DNA from 4 places in the Kocuria sp. CPCC 205231 genome. Region 1 is predicted to be linked to each of the others. Evidence: riboswitches for the same ligand, from Rfam matches in the RefSeq annotation. Region 1 holds a riboswitch; each other region holds the start of a gene.
What was found. A riboswitch is a leader RNA that binds a small molecule or an ion and turns the genes downstream of it on or off. The one in region 1 is predicted to bind thiamine pyrophosphate.
Positions count from the first base shown of each region.

Region 2: linked by a shared signal. The riboswitch ahead of thiC (phosphomethylpyrimidine synthase ThiC) and the one ahead of RF640_RS02995 (FAD-dependent oxidoreductase) in region 1 are both predicted to bind thiamine pyrophosphate.
Region 3: linked by a shared signal. The riboswitch ahead of RF640_RS18395 (3-oxoacyl-ACP reductase) and the one ahead of RF640_RS02995 (FAD-dependent oxidoreductase) in region 1 are both predicted to bind thiamine pyrophosphate.
Region 4: linked by a shared signal. The riboswitch ahead of thiM (hydroxyethylthiazole kinase) and the one ahead of RF640_RS02995 (FAD-dependent oxidoreductase) in region 1 are both predicted to bind thiamine pyrophosphate.

Region 1 is NZ_JAVKPP010000002.1:290,785-295,446, reverse strand. Features, by position in the region: gene RF640_RS03005 (hypothetical protein) at 1-365, opposite strand, end outside; gene thiE (thiamine phosphate synthase) at 464-1,093, opposite strand; TPP riboswitch at 1,199-1,302, shown strand; gene RF640_RS02995 (FAD-dependent oxidoreductase) at 1,298-2,671, shown strand; gene thiS (sulfur carrier protein ThiS) at 2,668-2,907, shown strand; gene RF640_RS02985 (thiazole synthase) at 2,909-3,793, shown strand; gene moeB (molybdopterin-synthase adenylyltransferase MoeB) at 3,790-4,662, shown strand, end outside.
Region 2 is NZ_JAVKPP010000023.1:19,517-24,178, reverse strand. Features, by position in the region: gene RF640_RS17405 (recombinase family protein) at 1-79, opposite strand, end outside; gene RF640_RS17400 (hypothetical protein) at 440-829, shown strand; TPP riboswitch at 948-1,057, shown strand; gene thiC (phosphomethylpyrimidine synthase ThiC) at 1,056-2,786, shown strand; gene RF640_RS17390 (hypothetical protein) at 3,204-3,620, shown strand; gene RF640_RS17385 (hypothetical protein) at 3,801-4,640, shown strand.
Region 3 is NZ_JAVKPP010000033.1:1,435-6,096, reverse strand. Features, by position in the region: gene RF640_RS18405 (F510_1955 family glycosylhydrolase) at 1-395, shown strand, start outside; gene RF640_RS18400 (LLM class flavin-dependent oxidoreductase) at 1,455-2,771, opposite strand; gene RF640_RS18395 (3-oxoacyl-ACP reductase) at 2,783-3,547, opposite strand; TPP riboswitch at 3,596-3,691, opposite strand; gene RF640_RS18390 (TIR domain-containing protein) at 4,146-4,662, opposite strand, start outside.
Region 4 is NZ_JAVKPP010000012.1:46,777-51,438, reverse strand. Features, by position in the region: gene rplU (50S ribosomal protein L21) at 1-214, opposite strand, end outside; gene RF640_RS13180 (bifunctional hydroxymethylpyrimidine kinase/phosphomethylpyrimidine kinase) at 435-1,970, opposite strand; gene thiE (thiamine phosphate synthase) at 1,967-2,650, opposite strand; gene thiM (hydroxyethylthiazole kinase) at 2,647-3,471, opposite strand; TPP riboswitch at 3,514-3,607, opposite strand; gene RF640_RS13165 (nuclear transport factor 2 family protein) at 3,657-4,391, opposite strand; gene RF640_RS13160 (Rne/Rng family ribonuclease) at 4,585-4,662, opposite strand, start outside.

The DNA.
Region 1 (4,662 bases):
AGCCCGGTCAGCAGCGGGCGCTCGAGCACGGCAGCCAGGGCCGCCCGGGCGCCCGGCACCCGGGTCAGCTCCAGCAGCCCGCTCGGCGGCGCGGACGGGCACCCCGGCACGTCGCTGGGCAGCCGGGCGGCGCGCTCCAGCCAGAAGGTGTCGCCGAAGAGGGTGGCGAGCAGCACGGCGGCGGCGAGCCGGTCGTCGCTCGGGGCGGCGTCCTCCGGGAGGCCCTGCTCCCAGTGCGTGCCGAGGGCGCGGCGGGCGGGCTCACCGGCCAGCCGGACGCGCAGCTGCGCGTCCTCCGGGCCGCGGGCGGTCTCCGCGGGGCGCTCCACCGCGTGCCGCACCTGGGGGTCGAGCTCGGGGTCCATGGGCCACCTCTCCGTCGTCGTCCTGCGTCCATGCTCTCAGAACGTGCTGGACGGCGGCGGGGAGCCGACGGTGAGGCGGGCGGGGGGCCGCCCCGGGCTCAGGCGGGGAGCAGACCGCGCAGCTGCCCGGCGGCGGTGCGGGGATCGGGGGCCTCGGTGACGGCGCGGACGACGACGACGCCGCGCGCCCCGGCCTCCAGCACCTGCGGGAGCCGCGTCTCGTCGATGCCGCCGATGGCGAACCACGGCACGGGCAGGACCTCCGGGTCCGCGTCCAGCCGGGCCTCCGTCAGCTCGGCGACCGCGCGGACGAACTCCAGCCCGGTGGCCGGGCGCCCCGGCTTGGTGGGCGTGGCCCAGACGGGGCCGGTGCAGAAGTAGTCGACGTCCGAATCCTCCAGCGCCGCCGTGGCCTGTCCGAGGTCGTGGGTGGAGCGCCCGATCAGCACGTCGGGGCCCAGGAGCCGCCGGGCCTGGGCGGGGCTGAGGTCGTGCTGGCCCACGTGGAAGACGTCGGCGCCCACGAGCGTGGCGATGTCGGCGCGGTCGTTGACCGCGAACAGGGTGTCGTACTCGGCGGCCACCCGGCCCAGCAGCTCCAGCGCGGCGATCTCCTCGTCCGCGTCGATGCTCTTGTCCCGCAGCTGGACGACGTCAGCGCCGCCGGCACAGACGGCGTGCAGGAAGTCCTCGAGGTCGCCCCGGTCCCGGCGGGCGTCCGTGCACACGTACAGCCGGGCGGCGAGGAGTCTGGCCGTCCGGGTCTCTCGCAGGGAGGACTCGGCGGGGGCGGAGGCATCACGGGTAGGCTGGGTCACACGCTGATGATAGGTCAGCGGTTCTGCGGGAGCCCCACCGGGGGCTGAGAGGGCGTCCAGCGCCGACCGCCACACCTGATGCGGGTCATGCCGCCGGAGGAAAGGACGTTCCCTGTGACTGCCGCGCACCCCGCCCCCACGACCGCGCCCCACCCGCTGGTCGACCGGCCCGAGCACGTCCGCGCCGACGTCGCCGTCGTCGGCGCCGGGGTGATCGGCCTGGCCACCGCCTGGGAGCTGCGCCGCCGCGGCCGCTCGGTGGTCGTGGTGGACCCCGAGCCGGGCTCCGGCGCCAGCCGCGCCGCGGCCGGGATGCTCGCCCCGGTGAGCGAGGTCCAGTACCAGCAGGAGCCCCTGTACCCCCTCATGACCGCCTCGGCCGCCGAGTACCCGGCGTTCGTGGCCGCCCTCGAGCAGGCCGCCGGCGGGACGGTGGGCCACCGGGCCACCGAGACCCTCGTGTGCGGCGTGGACGCCGCCGACCGGCAGGCCCTGACGGACCTCCGCGAGCTGCAGGGGCGCCACGGCATGACCGTGGAGCAGCTGACCCTGCGCGCCGCCCGCACCCTCGAGCCGGCCCTGAGCCCGCGGCTGTCCGCCGCGCTGCGGATCCCCGACGACCACCAGGTGGACCCGCGCCGCCTCGTGGCGGGGCTGCTCGCGGCCCTCGTCGCCCCGGAGCTCCCGGAGCTCCCGGAGCCCGCCGGGCCCTCGCAGGCCCCCGGGGTCCCGCCCGTGCGCGACGGCGGACCGGCCCGCCTCGTCCACGGGCTCGCCACGGGGCTGCGCCGCCACGCCGAGGGCGCGGCGACGGGCGTCCGCCTGGCCGGCGGCGGGATGGTCTCCGCGACCTGGACGGTCCTCGCCCCGGGCGCCGGGCTCGGCGAGCTCGAGGGGCTGCCGGAGGACTGGCACCCGCCGCTGCGGCCGGTGCACGGGGACATCCTGCGCGCCCGGGTCCCCGCCGGGGCGCCGGAGCTGCTCGAGCGCACCGTCCGCGGCCTGGTGCACGGGGTGCCCGTCTACCTGGTGCCCCGCGCCGACGGGACCGTGGTGATCGGGGCGACCTCCCGCGAGGACGACCTGAGCGGCCCCAGCGCCGGCGGCGTGTTCCGGCTGCTGCGCGACGCCCAGGCGCTCGTGCCCGGCGTCGCCGACCTCGAGCTGATCGAGGTGCTGGCCCGCGCCCGGCCCGGCACCCCGGACGACATCCCGTACCTCGGCCGGGTCCGCGACCCGGACGGCTCGCCGGTGCCGGGGCTCGTGGTCTCCACCGGCTACTTCCGCCACGGCGTCCTGCTCGCCCCGCTGGCCGCCCGGCTCGCCGCGCAGCTGGTGGCCGGCGGGTCCGGAGCCGATCCGGCCGCCGACGCCGAGCACCTCGCCACCACCGACCCGCACCGCTTCGACCGCCCCGTCGAGGCCCGTCCAGGGGATCCCGCGCCGGCCGCCGCCGGGCCCGGGCCCCGGAGCAGGAGCACCCGATGACCGCCATCACCCTCAACGGCCGCCCGCACCGCGTGGCGGCGGAGGCGACCGTCGTCGACCTCGTCGCCGAGACCGTCGGCCGGGCCCTGGGGCCCGACGGCGCCCCGCTGGACGGCGGGCGCCTCGGCGTGGCCGTCGCCGTGGACGCCGCGGTCGTGCCCCGCAGCCGCTGGCGGCGGACCCCCGTGGCGGAGGGCCAGTCGATCGAGATCATCACCGCCGTCCAGGGAGGCTGACGTGACCGTCCCGCACCCCGACCCGCACCGCGACCCGCTCGTGCTCGACGGCACGGAGCTGGGCTCCCGGCTGATCATGGGCACCGGCGGCCTGAGCTCGCTGCACACCCTCGAGCAGGCGCTGCTGGCCTCCGGCACCGAGCTGACCACCGTGGCCCTGCGCCGCTACGCCCCCGGCCAGGGCGACTCCCTCTTCGCGCTGCTCGAGCGCAACGACATCCGGATCCTGCCCAACACCGCCGGGTGCTACACCGCCCGGGACGCGCTGCTGACCGCCGAGCTCGGCCGGGAGGCCCTCGAGACCGACTGGGTCAAGCTCGAGGTGATCGCGGACGAGGACACCCTGCTGCCCGACGTCGTGGAGCTCCTCGACGCCACCGAGCAGCTCGTGGCCCGCGGCTTCAAGGTCTTCGCCTACACCTCCGACGACCCGGCCGTCGCCCGCCGCCTCGAGGACCTCGGCGCGGCCGCGGTGATGCCCCTGGGGGCTCCCATCGGCACCGGGCTGGGCATCCTCAACCCGCACAACATCGAGCTCATCGCCTCCCGGGCCTCCGTGCCCGTGGTGCTCGACGCCGGGATCGGCACCGCCTCCGAGGCCGCCCTGGCCATGGAGCTGGGCTGCGACGCCGTGCTGCTGGCCAGCGCCGTCACCCGCGCCCAGGACCCGGTGGCGATGGCCACCGCGATGCGCCACGCCGTGCTCGCCGGCCGGCTCGCCGCCGGCGCCGGGCGCATCCCGGCCCGCCGCCACGCCCAGGCGTCCTCGCCGATGGCCGGGCGGATCGACGCGGACGCCGCCGGGGCCGGACCGGCTGACGGGCCGGCCGCCCGCCCGGCGGACGTGCCGCGCGGGGACTGGGCGCCCGTGGGGGAGCGGCCGTGAGCCCGCTGCCCCCGCTCGTGGAGCCCGGCCCCGGGCTGACCCGCGAGGAGCTCGAGCGATACGCCCGGCACCTGACCCTGCCCGGGATCGGGCCCCTCGGCCAGCGGCGGCTGCGGAACGCCCGCGTGCTCGTCATCGGTGCCGGGGGACTCGGGTCCCCCGCCCTGCAGTACCTCGCCGCGGCCGGGGTGGGGACCCTCGGGATCGTCGACGACGACGTCGTGGCGGTCTCCAACCTGCAGCGCCAGGTGGTGCACACCACCGCCGACGTCGGCCGCCCCAAGGCCGTCTCCGCCGCCGAGGCCGTCACCGCGCTCAACCCGCTGGTGGAGGTCCGCACCCACCCCGTCCGGCTGGACGCGGACAACGCCGTGGACATCGTCGGCCGGTACGACCTGGTCCTGGACGGCGCCGACAACTTCGCGACCCGGTACGTGGTCAGCGACGCCGCCGCCCTGACCGGCACGCCCTGCGTCTGGGGCTCCATCCTGCGCTTCGAGGGCCAGGTCAGCGTGTTCTGGGCCGGGCACGGACCCACCTACCGGGACCTCTACCCCGAGGCCCCGCCGGACGGGGAGGTGCCCAGCTGCGCCGAGGGCGGGGTCTTCGGCATGCTCCCCGCGACCGTCGGCGCGGTCATGGTCACCGAGGCCGTCAAGCTCGTCACCGGCACCGGGGAGCCCCTGCTCGGGCGGGTGCTGCTGCACGACGCGCTCGCGATGACCTGGCGCGAGATGCGCCTGGACCCGGATCCCGGCGCCGCCCCGGTCACCGCGGTCGCCGCGCCCGAGGCCGTGTGCGCGCTGCCCGGGGCGGGTCCCTCCGAGACCGTCGCGGCGGCTGAGCTGGCCCGGCTGCTGGAGCACCGG
Region 2 (4,662 bases), on a different contig from region 1:
CGCCCAGCAGCGCGTCGCGCTGCAGGTCGGTGGTCTGCGACCCGTCGGCCTTCGACACCCGCATGTAGCCCACCAGCATGGCACTGATCCTCCATCACTTATACGACCGTTTGCGTGACAAGGCGGTCGCGAATCCGCCGACCTCCCTTTAATGTCACTTAACCCGTTACTTATCCTAGGTCATACAAAGGGTTCGATTCCGGTGTTGTGTGACAGACCCGGGGGCGTTCGAAGCGCTTGGGCAGATGCGCGCCGTGCAGGGCATGCATAGCATGGGCGCAGAACGTGGTCGAACCTGCGGCGCAATGACTACGCTGGGCATTGTTGATTTGGTCTACAGATGTTCGATGGATGGGAGAGCTTGGTGCCTTTTGAGGTGTTCGACAAGAGGATGACTCCGTTGGCGAAGGCGCCCAGTGTCACGATTCAGAAGCGAGGCGTGATCTCGCTGAACAAGGCCGCCCATGACCTGCTCGGCAATACTGAGACGGTGGAGTTGCTCTACGACCAGGATCGTCAGGTCATGGCTCTGCGCCCAGCCGATGACTCGTCCCCGCATGCCTATGCGGTTCGCACCGGTTCTAAGCGCGGGCCGGGGCAGGCCATTGTCTCGGCCACCGCGTTCGCCCAGCACTACGGGATCGACACCACCGCTACGAGGCGGTGGAAGCCGTTCGTGGAGGACGGCATGCTCTGCGTTGATCTCACCACCGAGGGTGTGGTCATCACCGGCAACCGCACCAAGGCCACGACCGTCTCGGAGCCGGAGGAAACCGACGACGTTCCTGCCGAGGCTGCCGGTCCCGGCTCATCGACCGATCACGCCTGAGCGCCGCCTCGGCCGACTGCGAAAGCCGAGTCGCCTCGGTCCTGGAGGAAAAGAGGAGTGGTGCTCGATGCGGTGGTCGTCTGGGTGGTGACGGTGGTCACGCAGGTGTTAGGGTCGGTGCCGTCCACACGGGAGCCCCATTGCAGGGGCTGAGATCGGGCTGAGGCAGCCTGCGACCGTCGAACCTGTCCGGGTAATGCCGGCGAAGGAAGTAGGAACATTTCCCATGAGTGCATCGAATGCGCACGCCCTGTCGTATGCCCACGACACCGAGCGCGATCTCCACGTGCCGGTCACCGAGATCACCCTGGCGGACTCCCCGGGCGGGGCGGCGAACCCGCCGCTACGGGTCTACCGCACGGCCGGCCCGGGCAGCGACCCGGTGGTCGGACTCCCACCGCTGCGGGCCTCCTGGATCCAAGGCCGGGAGGACGTCGAGACCTACTTGGGGCGGGAGCGGAACCTGCTCGACGACGGCCGCTCCGCGATCCGGCGTGGTGAAGCCTCCCAGGAATGGAAGGGCGCCCGCCCGGTGCCTCTGCGGGGACGGGAGGGCCGGACGGTCACGCAGATGCACTACGCCCGGGCCGGGGTCATCACCGAGGAGATGCGGTTCGTGGCCCTGCGGGAGAACTGCGACGTCGAGCTGGTCCGCTCCGAGCTGGCGGCGGGTCGGGCGATCATCCCGGCCAACATCAACCACCCCGAGGCCGAGCCGATGATTATCGGGCGGGCGTTCTTGGTGAAGATCAACGCCAACATCGGCAACTCCGCGGTCACCAGCTCGATCGCCGAGGAGGTGGACAAGATGCAGTGGGCCACTCGTTGGGGGGCCGACACCGTGATGGACCTGTCCACCGGCGATGACATCCACACCACCCGGGAGTGGATCATCCGCAACTCCCCGGTGCCCATCGGCACCGTGCCCATCTATCAGGCCCTGGAAAAGGTCAACGGGGAAGCCAACGCCCTGACCTGGGAGATCTTCCGCGACACCGTGATCGAGCAGTGCGAACAAGGCGTGGACTACATGACCGTCCACGCCGGGGTGCTGCTGCGCTACGTGCCGCTGACCGCCGAGCGGGTCACCGGGATCGTCTCCCGGGGCGGGTCGATCATGGCCGGGTGGTGCCTGGCCCACCACCAGGAGAACTTCCTCTACACCCACTTCGAGGAGCTTTGTACGATCTTCGCCCGCTACGACGTCGCCTTCTCCCTGGGCGATGGGCTGCGCCCCGGGTCGATCGCCGACGCCAACGACGCCGCCCAGTTCGCCGAGCTGGACACCCTGGCCGAGCTCACCGCCCGGGCCTGGGAGCACGACGTGCAGGTCATGGTCGAGGGCCCCGGTCACATCCCGCTGCATCTGGTGCGGGAGAACGTCGAGCGGCAGCAGGAACTGTGCCACGGCGCCCCGTTCTACACCCTGGGCCCGCTGGTCACCGACATCGCCCCGGGCTATGACCACATCACCTCCGCGATCGGGGCCACCGAGATCGCCCGCTACGGCACGGCCATGCTGTGCTACGTCACCCCGAAAGAGCACCTCGGGCTGCCGAACAAGGACGACGTGAAGACCGGGGTGATCACCTACAAGATCGCCGCCCACGCCGCGGATCTGGCCAAGGGCCACCCCGGGGCCACCGAGCGGGACGACGCGCTGTCGAAGGCCCGCTTCGAGTTCCGGTGGCGGGACCAGTTCGCCCTGTCCCTGGACCCGGACACCGCCGAGGCCTTCCACGACGAGACCCTGCCGGCCGAACCGGCCAAGACCGCCCACTTCTGCTCGATGTGCGGGCCGAAGTTCTGCTCCATGCGCATCTCCCAGGACATCCGCGACCAGTTCGGCGGCACCGCCGCACAGGAAGCCATCGCCGGAATGCAGGAGAAGTCCGCCCAGTTCCGGGCCGCCGGATCCAAGGTCTACCTGGACGCCCCCACGGTCTCCACCACCTGAGGACCCCCCAGCAGCACCAAGCAGTTGACGCCGGCACAGACGTCGCGCCCCTGGGACCAGAACGACTCCCAGGGGCGCAGTGCCGGCCGGATGCCGACAGCCGGCCCCGGGCAAGCTGTCTCGCACCCCGCCACTCGGATCCTCGAGAAGGGCGCCGTTCATCTCCGACGAGTCACACCGAGCCGCGGAAAACCGCAACCATTCATGGCCGCCGAAGTCGTCCGGCGTGACGTCTCGCAACCCATGGCCGGCAAGACGGGCGGGAATCAGATCGCTCAGCTTGCTTCCATAATGATCGACTCACTGCCTATTCTGAGGAACTCTCATTATGCTCTCCTCGGGCCCGGTGACGCGGCCTGGACCCAGACCGGCACCAGGACCGGCACACAATCTTTCCGCCGTGCACAGGAAGTTGGCATGAACATCTCCAGGGCCCTTGCAGTCGAGCTGCACGCCCACTCCCCCACGCAATGGGTCGCCACCTACTACCCCATGATCGAAACCCCCGCGGGCCGGTGGGCCGAGGTCACCTGGGTTCTGCACCAGTGCCCGATGCCCGCCACCGTTGATCTGCCCGAGCCGGCACGGTGGCTGGAGGTGCGCAGCCCCGACCCCGCCCACTCCTGCTACACCCACTACCCGGCCTGGAGCAAGGCACTGGCCGGCGGCTACCTCGCAGCACTGGCCGCCCACGACGCCGACAGCCCGGAAAGGTCCCTGTCGACCCAAGATGCGCTGCAGCTGCGGGAAACCACGATCGTCGTCCCAGCCGGACAACTCTCGGAATGGGTGCTCAACGACCTCGAAGAAGAGACCGTACCAGTGCACGGGTGATCCTGCGCATCCACCGCGCCAACAACACCACGGCCTTTCCTCCTGCACCGGCCCCACCAGGGCAGGCATGAGGGGATCGCCCCCGCCGCGCGGCCTGACCCCTCACCTCCGCCTGAGCCGGCAGGACCAGCCCCGCCACCGGCGTCGACGCCCAGCAGGGCAGGCACTTACAGTAACGTCATGACGGAGCTGCTCTACGAGTCGATGACGCAGTCCCAGGCCGCCGACGCGCTCGAGGAGTTCCGCACCGAACGCCCCGCAGGACTGGCGCACCTGCGCTCCGTGCTGGCCGCCCACGGCCTGGATCCGCAGATGATGCTGGACGGCACGGTGGACTCACTCGCCCCGGTGTGGGAGTGGATCACCGCCCGGGCCTCCGAGTACGGGGTCGATCCCCGGTCCTTGGCTCAGGACCCGACCCGCCCCGGGTGGCCCAGCTGGGCCCGCCACGGGATGCTGGTGGACCCCCACCCACCGGCCCAGACGCTGGCCCTGGTCGACGGGTTCACCTCCTACCTCGCCCAGATCATCACCGCCGCGGTCCCCGGTGTGCAGTGGCGCATCGGCGAACACCGCCTCGACAGCTATCCCATGCGCAACTACCCGGTGCTCGTCGCCGGCAACCACCAGATCTTCCTCCCCGGGATTCCGCTCTACAGCGCCTACCAGTCCGCCCACGGCCGCGACCCGATGAGCGGAACCGAGATGCTCCACCACACCCGACACACCATCGCGGCGCTGCGCGGTGAAGGCCCGGCGGCCGAGACGGCCGAGGATCCGCTGGTGTGCGTGGTCGCCGACGTCGACTGCTTCGACGTCGGGCTGCGACCCGACCTCACCGAGGACCACCCGGAGACCGTGAAGCAACTGATCGCCGAGCTCAGCGACCGCGACGGGGTTACCTCGGTCCACCGCTACGGGCCCGCCGCGCTGGTCGTGAACGCCCCGGACTGGGACGAGATCAGACTGAAGCTGTGGCTGACCCTGTGGCTGCAACGCCACCTCCACACCGAAGACTGAGCACAACGGCGCCCCACCGCCC
Region 3 (4,662 bases), on a different contig from region 1:
CCGACGGGCGCACCTGGGACACCCTCGAGATCCCCTCCGCCCCGGCCGCCCTGGCGATCGCCCCGGGCACAGGCACCATCCTGGCCACCACCGAGGACGGCGTCATGCGCTCCCAGGACGACGGTGCCACCTGGGACACCCTGGACACCCCGCAGCTGATGTCCCTGATCGCCTGGGCCGACGACAAGACCATCGTCGGGGCCGGGGTCGACGGGAACCTGCTGACCAGCGCAGATGCCGGGGAAACCTGGACGGCCAGTGACCAGCCGATCGGGGAGATCACCGCCCTGGGGGCCGGGCTCACGGAGGAAGGCGAGACTGAGGCCCTGCTCGTGGCCGACGGAACCGTGCTGCGCACCACCGACGGCGGGAACACCATCGAACAGCTGCTTTGACCCCGTTCACGTTCACCCGCTCGTGGACGAGTCTCCCTGGCACGCCCACGTCTCAAGCGTTCACGCACAATGCCCGCCCACAATGCCCGTCAATGTGCGCGCCTGGAGCAGGGCAGCAGGAGCTGTCCCTCAACCGATGCCGGGGCAGAACAAGAGACCCCTGCTCTCTGCAGGGGCCTCTTGAAGGATGCCGGGGGCAGGCTACGCGCACTCGTCGTAGTGGTCCTCATGCTCCGCATGCCGGTGACCGTCGTGGAGATAATCCACATGATCGCCGTGTTCAACGGTCTCGTGCCCGCAGTTCTCTCCGTGAGTGTGTTCTGCTTTGGTGTGCTCGGCCTGCTTGTCGTGACCAGCCATGATGATCCCCCTTGGACGTACGGGCCCAGGACAGGCTCGTCTTTCCAGTGGAGCACCGGCACCAGGATCTGGCAATGCTTCTGCGGGACCACCAGGGCGAGACCCGGCCCTGCCCGAAGTGCACGCTTCTGCTGACGAAGCAGAAATTTCCTGGCGGATCTCCCACCCTAGAACTCAGGGACCAAACGCGCTATCGCTGATTGATCCGCGGACACTGGCTGCATCAGTAGCTCGACGCGACCTTCTTTACATATGGCCGGTTATCAGCCGCTAAGTAGGACGAGTAGAAACAGGTGCGAGAACTCGTCCCCCTCTGCCTACGGGCGTCTGCCCAGGTGGCAACAGGGTGCGCGGCGGACCGGTGGGATCGGCGAGCTCGTGACGCCGGCATCGTTCACGCAGGACAGCATGGAGAACTCTCGTTTAATGAGAGATTCGCGCGTACAGCTGAGGTATGGAACGGCGCGGGGTCGTGCACCGGGGCTCTTCGTCGGCGAAGGCGTCGCATGGTTGTGGGTTGAGACTCGGGCGCTGGAGGTGCACGCACGGCCGCCCCAGCGACTGATCTGCCGGCGTGGCAGGAAGTTACTCGTCCTGCCTCAACACGTCTCGCTACCGGTCCACCTGCCCGCATTATGGATATGGTCCCGCTCAAGGGCGCTTGTGCGCGCCCGCGGGTTCGCTGTGCTGCCGGTGGGGTCAGGCCGGCGCTCCAAAGGTGGGGCAAGGGAATCCCAGGTGCCCGCGGAGGGTGTCGGCGGTGTAGTGGGTGCGGAAGAGGCCGCGGCGTTGCAGTTCCGGCACGACGTGGTCGACGAAGTCCTCGAGGGCATCAGGCAGGGTCGGGGGCATCAGGTTGAACCCGTCGGCTGCTCCGCTGCGGAACCAATGCTCGATCCGGTCCGCGATGCGTTCGGGAGTGCCGACTATGGTGCAGTGCCCGCCGCCGGCAGCCAGGCGACCCAGCAGCTGTCGAACGGTGGGTTGTTCCACCTCGATGATCCGCAGAATGGTGGCGTAGCGGCCCTGGGGTCCGCTGAACTGCTCAAGCGCGGGCAGTGGAGGAACTGGGGCGTCAAGTTCCCAGTCGCTGCAGTCCTGCTGGACGAAGGTGCTCAGCTGGGCCAGCGACTGGTCGGTGGGCAGCAGCGCGTCGACCGCGGCCTGCTGGGCTCGGGCTTCGGCCTCGGTGGAGCCGACGTAGGTGACCAGCCCGGGCATCACCGCCACCGCCTCCGGGTTCCGCCCGGCCGCGGTGATACGGGCCTTGATGTCGGTGTAGTAGTCGCGGGCGGCGGGCAGGTCGTAGGCCACCGCGTAGATGCCTTCCGCGTACCGGGCGGCCAGATCCCGTCCGGGTCCGGAGGCCCCGGCCTGGAAGAGCACCGGGCTGCCCTGGGGCGCTCGGGGCACGGTCAGGGGCCCGTCCACCTGGAAGTGCTCTCCGCGGTGGTGCACCGGGCGGAGCCGGGCGGGGTCGGCGTAGAGCCCGGTCCGGTCGGCGAGCACGGCGTCCTCGGCCCAGGAGTCCCACAGCTGCTGGGCGACCTGCACGAACTCCTCGGCACGGGCGTAGCGCCGCTCTCGGTCCGGCATGGCCTCCATGCTGTGGTTGCGGGCCTCGGCGTCGAACATGGAGGTCACCACGTTCCACCCCGCCCGTCCGCCGCTGATGTGGTCGAGGGAGGCGAGCATTCGGGCGGCGTGGAAGGGGGTGAAGAAGGTGGTCGAGATGGTGCAGACCAGTCCGATCCGCTCGGTGGCCTGGGCCATGGCCGACAGTGTGGTCAGCGGCTCGAGGAACCAGCGGGGCCCGGAGGAGACGTCGCCGGTGCTGTGACCGTCGGCGAAGAATACCGCGTCGAAGAGACCGCGCTCGGCCGTGCGGGCCAGACGCTCCCAGTAGGAGATCTCGCCCAGGTGCTCGGCGGGGGAGTCGGGGCGCCGCCAGGCCGCGCTGTGGTGGCCGGCGCCGAAGAGGAAGGCGTTGAGGTGCAGTTGCCGGTGTGTGCTCATGGGTGGCGGATTCATCCCATGACCAGTCCGCCGTCGACCACCAGGTTCTGCCCGGTGACCGAGCGCGCCCAGGGCGAGGCGAAGAACAGGACGGTGTCGGCGAACTCCTCGGGGGTGGTGACCCGGCCCAGCGGGGTGGAGGCGGCGATGAGGTCGAAGACCTCCTCGGGGGTGGCCGCACTGGCGTCGGTGGTGCGCAGCAGCCCACCGGAGACCATGTTCACCGTGACACCGTGGGGGCCCAGGTCCTTGGCCAGGGTCCGGGTCAGCGAGAGCAGGGCCGCCTTTGCGGCGGTGTAGTCGTGATACGGGACGACGGGGTTCTGGAACAGGTTGGTGCCGATGTTCACGATCCGCCCGAAACCCTGCTCCTGCATTCCCGGCAGGCACGTCTGCGTGGTATTCAATGCCCCGCGGACGCTACCGGAGAACTGGGTGGTGAACTCCTCCCAGCCGATCACTGCTGCCTGGGATCGGGCGTCGCCGTTGAAGGAGAAGTCCACCAGGGCGTTGTTCACCACGGTGGTGACCGGAGCGCCGAAGTGCTCCCGGGTCCGCTCGAGCATGGTGGAGACCTGTTCGGGATCCGTGACATCAGCAGGCAGGGCCACGGCCCGCTCCGGGCCGAAGCGGTTTGCGAGCTCTTGGGCGGCGGTGGCACTGGAGCGGTAGTTGATGACCACCTGCGCGCCCTGCGCGGCGAAGGCCTCCACGATGTGGCGGCCCACGCCGCGGGCCCCGCCGGTCACGAGGACGATCTGTTTTGCGATCTGCATGAGGTTCCCTGAGGATCAGGGCGAAAAGATGCAAGCACGAGGCGTCGGCCGGGCTTGGTAGGACATCCCTTCGCCAGTACGAACTGGATCAGGTTCAACGGGTGTCATCTCAGCCGGATGAAACCGGCACCCCGTGTCACTACTCCGACCGTACACGCTCGCCCAGAAGTCTCTGAAGCCGGCACCTCACGTCGGATCTGTCCCACGTCAGAGCGGGCAGGGAGGCAGAAAGTAGATCTCATCGATTCATTAATTTACATAATACAAGTTATGAGACATTGAGCCAGGTCAGGGTGTGACCTGATCGTGCAGCAGTCCGGACGGCTACTGCCAAGTCCACCGAGAAAAGTCCTGTGGTGACCTGTCTCTAGAACTCGCCTTCGATACTCCGCCGCGTTAATGGCGCACCCAGAGGGATCTTCGGCGATCGTCCCGTCAACTTCTTCAACCATCCAATCGGTCTGGCCATCCACATCCCCCTCAGTAGGGTGTCGCGACGACCGGTGGAATCGGTCCTGGTGCTGTTTTTATGTTTTCTAATTACTCATCTTTCGGTGGTATTTTCATCGAATTCTGCATTTTATATTTAACCATATGATCAAAGCGCCTTATCGAGGGACACTTTAATATCTGCAGCCTTTAGCTCGCGCGCTAGTTCCATCTGCCACGACTCGCCCTTTACTGGGATGTAGGCAACTCCTGAGAAGTCTGTGGGGAGCTCGATTGAGGGTTCGTTTAGTGCCGCCACTCTGTCCCGGCCCAACAGTCCAATGAAAAGCCCTAGCTCAAAGACAACGTTCTGCCGTGCGCGTGGGGAGACCGTTCCCGCCCCATGCTTCCCGCCGTCATCATCAGGGGTAAGAAGGACTACGGCGAAGACGGCCCGCTGTGCGTGAGAAAGTAGCTTACCAAGAATGTCCTGACCTCGATTCGCTTGATCGGCCAATACGACGACGTCGCGATCAGTCACTGTCTCCAAGAAGCGTCGGACTATTTCGCGTCGCTCAATGTCATGGCCGTGTACCAAGAAGATTGGCGCGTCAACAGGCGTGTCCGGTGGTGTCGAGCTCGGCGACCCTTCGGCGTATACATCGAGGCGGTCTTCGACTGCTCCA
Region 4 (4,662 bases), on a different contig from region 1:
TCTTGGGACCGCGGAGGTTCTCGACGATCTCGGCCGTGACCTTGACGCTCGCCAGGGTCTGGGCATCCGAGGTGATCTTGTCCCCGTCGACCAGCAGCAGGGCAGGGAGCTCGATGGTGCTGCCTGCTCCGCCGGCGACGCGGTCAAGGGTAACGAGGTCTCCGACGGAAACCTTTTCCTGGCGGCCGCCAGCGCGGACAATCGCGTACACCACTTGGGAACTCACTTCTCTCGACGTCATGTGTAAACAGTGTGGGTCGAGCGCATACCTGTCAGGACCAACGACGTTGAGACGAGCTGACGGTGACCGGCCCGTGGGACTAGGCCGAGGTCAGCGCAGGTTCGCCGCAATTCAGGAACTGCACCCGCATGTGCCGCCAGGTGGGGTGTCGAGTTTTTACACGCGCGCACCGGCAGGGCACCGAAGATCAAGACTACTCGATCCGGTCAGCGCCCGCCAACCGGCGCTCCGCCACCGGCGCGGCGAAGAAGTCCCGCTCGAGCGCGCAGGCCTCCAGGAACACATCCCGCATCCTCGCCCGGACGTCCGCCGGGGCCGCCCGGGCGGCGTCGTCGAGCAGCCGGCGGGCCGTGCGGGTGGCCTCCTGGAACCCCTCGTCCGCGTACGTGGCCAGCCAGTCCGCGTAGGGGTGCCCGTCGGTCCCGTCGGCCGCGGCGAGCTCGTTCAGGTGCCGGCCCACGTCCGCGTAGACCCAGTAGCACGGCAGCACGGCGGCCAGGCCCACCGGGTAGGGCTCCGCGGCGGTGGCCGCGAGCAGGAACGTGGTGTAGCGCCGCGTCACCTCGCCGAGACCGTCCCGGGCACCGCCGGCCCGGGCGCCGCCGTCCCCGGCGTGCCGCAGCCGGGCCCGGTGCAGCTGCGCCTCGGTCTCGGTGCAGGACACGGCGCCGGCCGCGAAGAACAGCCGCTGCTCCTCGTCGGGCGCCCTGGCGGCCAGCAGGGCCAGCGCCCGGCTGTAGCCGTCGAGGTACTGCAGGTCCTGGTCGAGGTAGGCGAGGAAGCGGTCCGGCTCGAGCCGGCCGTCGCCGAGGAGGCGGACGAACTCGAGCTCCTCGATCTCCCGCCGCACGGCCGCGGAGGCCTCCCACAGCTCGTCGGTGAACCGCTCCGGGCCCGTGCCCCAGCTCTCGAGGGCGTCCTGGACGTGGTGGAAGTGGTGGACGGGCCCGCTGCCGTGGCCGACCTCGAGGTCCCCGGCGGCCTCGAGGGCGCCGCGCAGCCAGTCCCGGGCGATCCGCAGGCTCCGGGGCCAGTCCCCGTGCCGGGCCTGGAGGGTGGCCAGGGCCGAGGAGAGGGAGCACCCGGTGCCGTGGGAGTTCTCGGTGGGCACGCGGGCGCCGTCGAACGCCACGAGGGGCTCGGGGGCGTCCGGGCCCACGAGCGCGTCGGGCGTCCGGTCCCCCGTGAGGTGCCCGCCCTTGACGAGCACCAGGGTGCCGTGGGCGCGGGCCACACGGTGGCCCTGCGCGAGGGCCTCGTCCCACGACGACGCCGTGTCCTCCCCGGCGAGCACGGCGAGCTCCTGCAGGTTCGGGGTGATCAGGTCGGCGAGGCCGAGCATCGAGCGCAGGGCGTCCTCGGCCTCGCGCTCCAGCAGGCGGCCCCCGGAGGTCGCGACCATGACGGGGTCCAGGACCACGACCGGCGGCCGGTGGGTCCCGAGCCACCGGGTGACGGCCTCGATGACCGGCACGGACCCGAGCATCCCGATCTTGACGGCGTCGATCTCGACGTCCTCGGCGACCGCGTCCAGCTGTGCCGAGAGGAACTCGACCGGCGGGACGTGGATGTCGCGCACGCCCACGGTGTTCTGCACGACGACGGCGGTGACGGCGCTCATCCCGTAGCCGCCCATCGCGGCGATCGACTTGAGGTCCGCGTGCTGGCCGGCCCCGCCCGTGGGGTCGGTGCCGGCGATGGCCAGGACGCGGGGCACGCGGGCGGTCACGGGGCCACCTCCCCGGCGGGCACGGCGGTGAAGGCCCGCAGGTAGCGGGCGGCCGCGGCGGCGGGGTCCGGGTCGGCGCAGATCCCGGAGACCACGGCCAGCCCCGCGGCGCCGGCGGCGCGCAGGCCGGGGGCGTCCTCGACCCGCACCCCGCCGATGGCCAGGCAGGGCAGGGCCGTGCGGGCCGCGGCGCGGGCGAAGCCCTCGACGCCCAGCGGCTCGGGGTGGTCGGGCTTGGTGCGGGTCGCCCGCACCGCCCCGACGCCCAGGTAGTCGACCGTCCCGGCCGGCAGCGCGGCGGCGGCATCGAGCTCCTCCGCCGTGGCGGCGCTGAGGCCGAGCACGGCCTGCGGGCCGCAGATCTCCCGGGCGAGCGCCACGGGCAGGTCCGACTGGCCCACGTGCACGCCGGCCACGGGGGCGCCGGCCGCGCGGGCGGCGAGGTACACGTCGGCGCGGTCGTCCACGAGCACGGGCACCTCCCGGCCCACGCGCTCGGCCACGGCCGTCAGCAGGGCGACGAGCTCGCGGACCGGGGCGTCCTTCTCCCGCACCTGGACCATGGTGGCTCCCCCGCGCACGGCGGCGGCCACGACGTCCGGGACCGTCCGGGGGGCGCTCAGGGCGGTGTCCGTCACCAGGTGCAGGGACAGGGCCGCGGGGTCGAGGCGCGGGCTCACCGGGCGACCTCCTCGCGCACGAGCTCCGCCCGGGCGGCGATCCCCTCCGGGGTGACGGCGTGCAGCCGGTCCAGCAGCGCCACGGCGAAGGAGCCGGGCCCGGCGGAGTCGGCGGCCGCGTCCTCGGCCGCCAGGGTGTACACCGTGGTGGCGGCCACCGCCGCGGCGGCCGGGTCCGTGCGCACGGCGGTGAACGCCGCCATGAGGGCGCCCAGGGCGCACCCGCCGCCGGTGATGCGGGTCAGCAGGGGCGTGCCGTGCGGCACCCGGACCACCGTGCCGTCCGGGGAGCGCACGAGGTCCACGGGCCCGGACACGGCCACCGCCGAGCCGGCCCGCTCGGCGAGCGCGGCGGCGGCGTCCCGGGCCGCGTCGACGCCGTGGGTCGCGTCCGTGCCGCGGCCGCCGGCGCCGCCGGCGAGGGCGATGACCTCGGAGGCGTTGCCGCGCACGATCGCCGGCTCGAACCCGAGCAGGTCGCGGGCCAGCGCCGTGCGCACGGGCAGGGCGCCCACCGCCACCGGGTCCAGGACCCAGGCCCGGCCCGCGCGGCGCCGGGCCCCGACGGCCTCGTAGGCGGCGCCGCGCTGCTCGGCGGTGGGCGTGCCGGTGTTGACGAGGAGGCCGTCGGCGAGCTCCGCGAAGACCCCGCCCTCGCCCTGGATGTCGGTCATCGCCGGGGACGCGCCCACGGCGAGCAGCACGTTGGCGGTGAAGTTGGTGACCACGGCGTTGGTGATGCACTGCACCAGCGGCGCCGCGGCGCGCAGGTCCGCCAGGGCCGCGGCGGCGTCCTCGGCGAGCGCGGGGTCCGGCGGCACCGGCCTCCCGGGTCCTGGTGTGCGGTCGGACGGGGGTACGGCATCGCGCATCTGCGACATCCCTTCGCTAGTACTGGCTAGATCAGGTTCGACGGGTGTGTTCTCAGCCGCTCGTGCGGCACCCCGTGTCTGGTGTCCTGCCAGTCTAGTCGTCGTGCGGGAGTCGGCACGGACCCCGCACGGGATCAGAACATGCCGTTGGCGTGGGCCATCCGCTCGGGCACCGGCTGCGCGACGCCCCAGTGCTCCACGATCCGGCCGTCGTCGAGGCGCCAGAGGTCGTAGCAGGCGACCGTTCCGGTGGATCCTCCGTCGCGGCTCCCTCCGGGAACGGCCTCCGCGACGGTCAGCACGAAGTTCCCCTCGCCGACCACGCGGCGCAGCCGCTGGTACGCGGGCTGCGGGCCGTCCGGCGTGCCGCCGGTGTGCTCGGTGCAGCCCCGGGGGCTCATGTGGTCCTGGACGGCGTGGCGGTCGCCCCCGACGAGGGCGGCCTCGACCCACTCGGCGGCGATGCGCTTGTTGTCCTGCGTCCGCTCGTGGTCCGTGACCGCGACGGGACCGTCGAGCTGGGGGCGGGCGCCGTCGGGGCCCGTGCGCAGGGGCTCGAGGACGTCCCAGTGCTCGGCGATCCGTCCGTCCTCCACCCGGAAGACGTCGAAGCCGACCAGCGGCTCCGGACCGAGCCCTTCGTACACCGAGTGGACGGCCACCGTCCCGTGGTCGTCGAGCATCCGGACCATGTCCACGCGGAAGTCGTCGGGCATGCTCTGCACGAACTGCCTGAGACCCTCGCGCCCGTCCGGCGCGAGCGGCGAGTGCTGGACGAAGTCCTCCGTGTAGTGACGGTCCACGGCCGACGGATCCCGGTGGACGAACAGTTCCGTGCCGGTGGTGCGGATGGTGTCTGCACTGGTCATGGCGATGCTCCCTGGAACGGGCGGCCGCTCTCCCGGCGGACGGGACGGCGGCCCCGGGTGTGCTGTGGTGCGCACCACGGTACGCCGCCGCGCGGAGGGCGGGCAGGCCGGGGCGGTCCGTGACGGTCCGCGACGACGGAGGACCCCGACCGTGCCGGTCGGGGTCCTCCGTGGTGCTGCTCGGCGGGGCGGGTCAGCCCCGGTCGGCGGGCCGGCCGCTGGTGAGGTCCTCGGCCTTGACGCCGACGCCGACGACGGTCGGCGCCCGGCG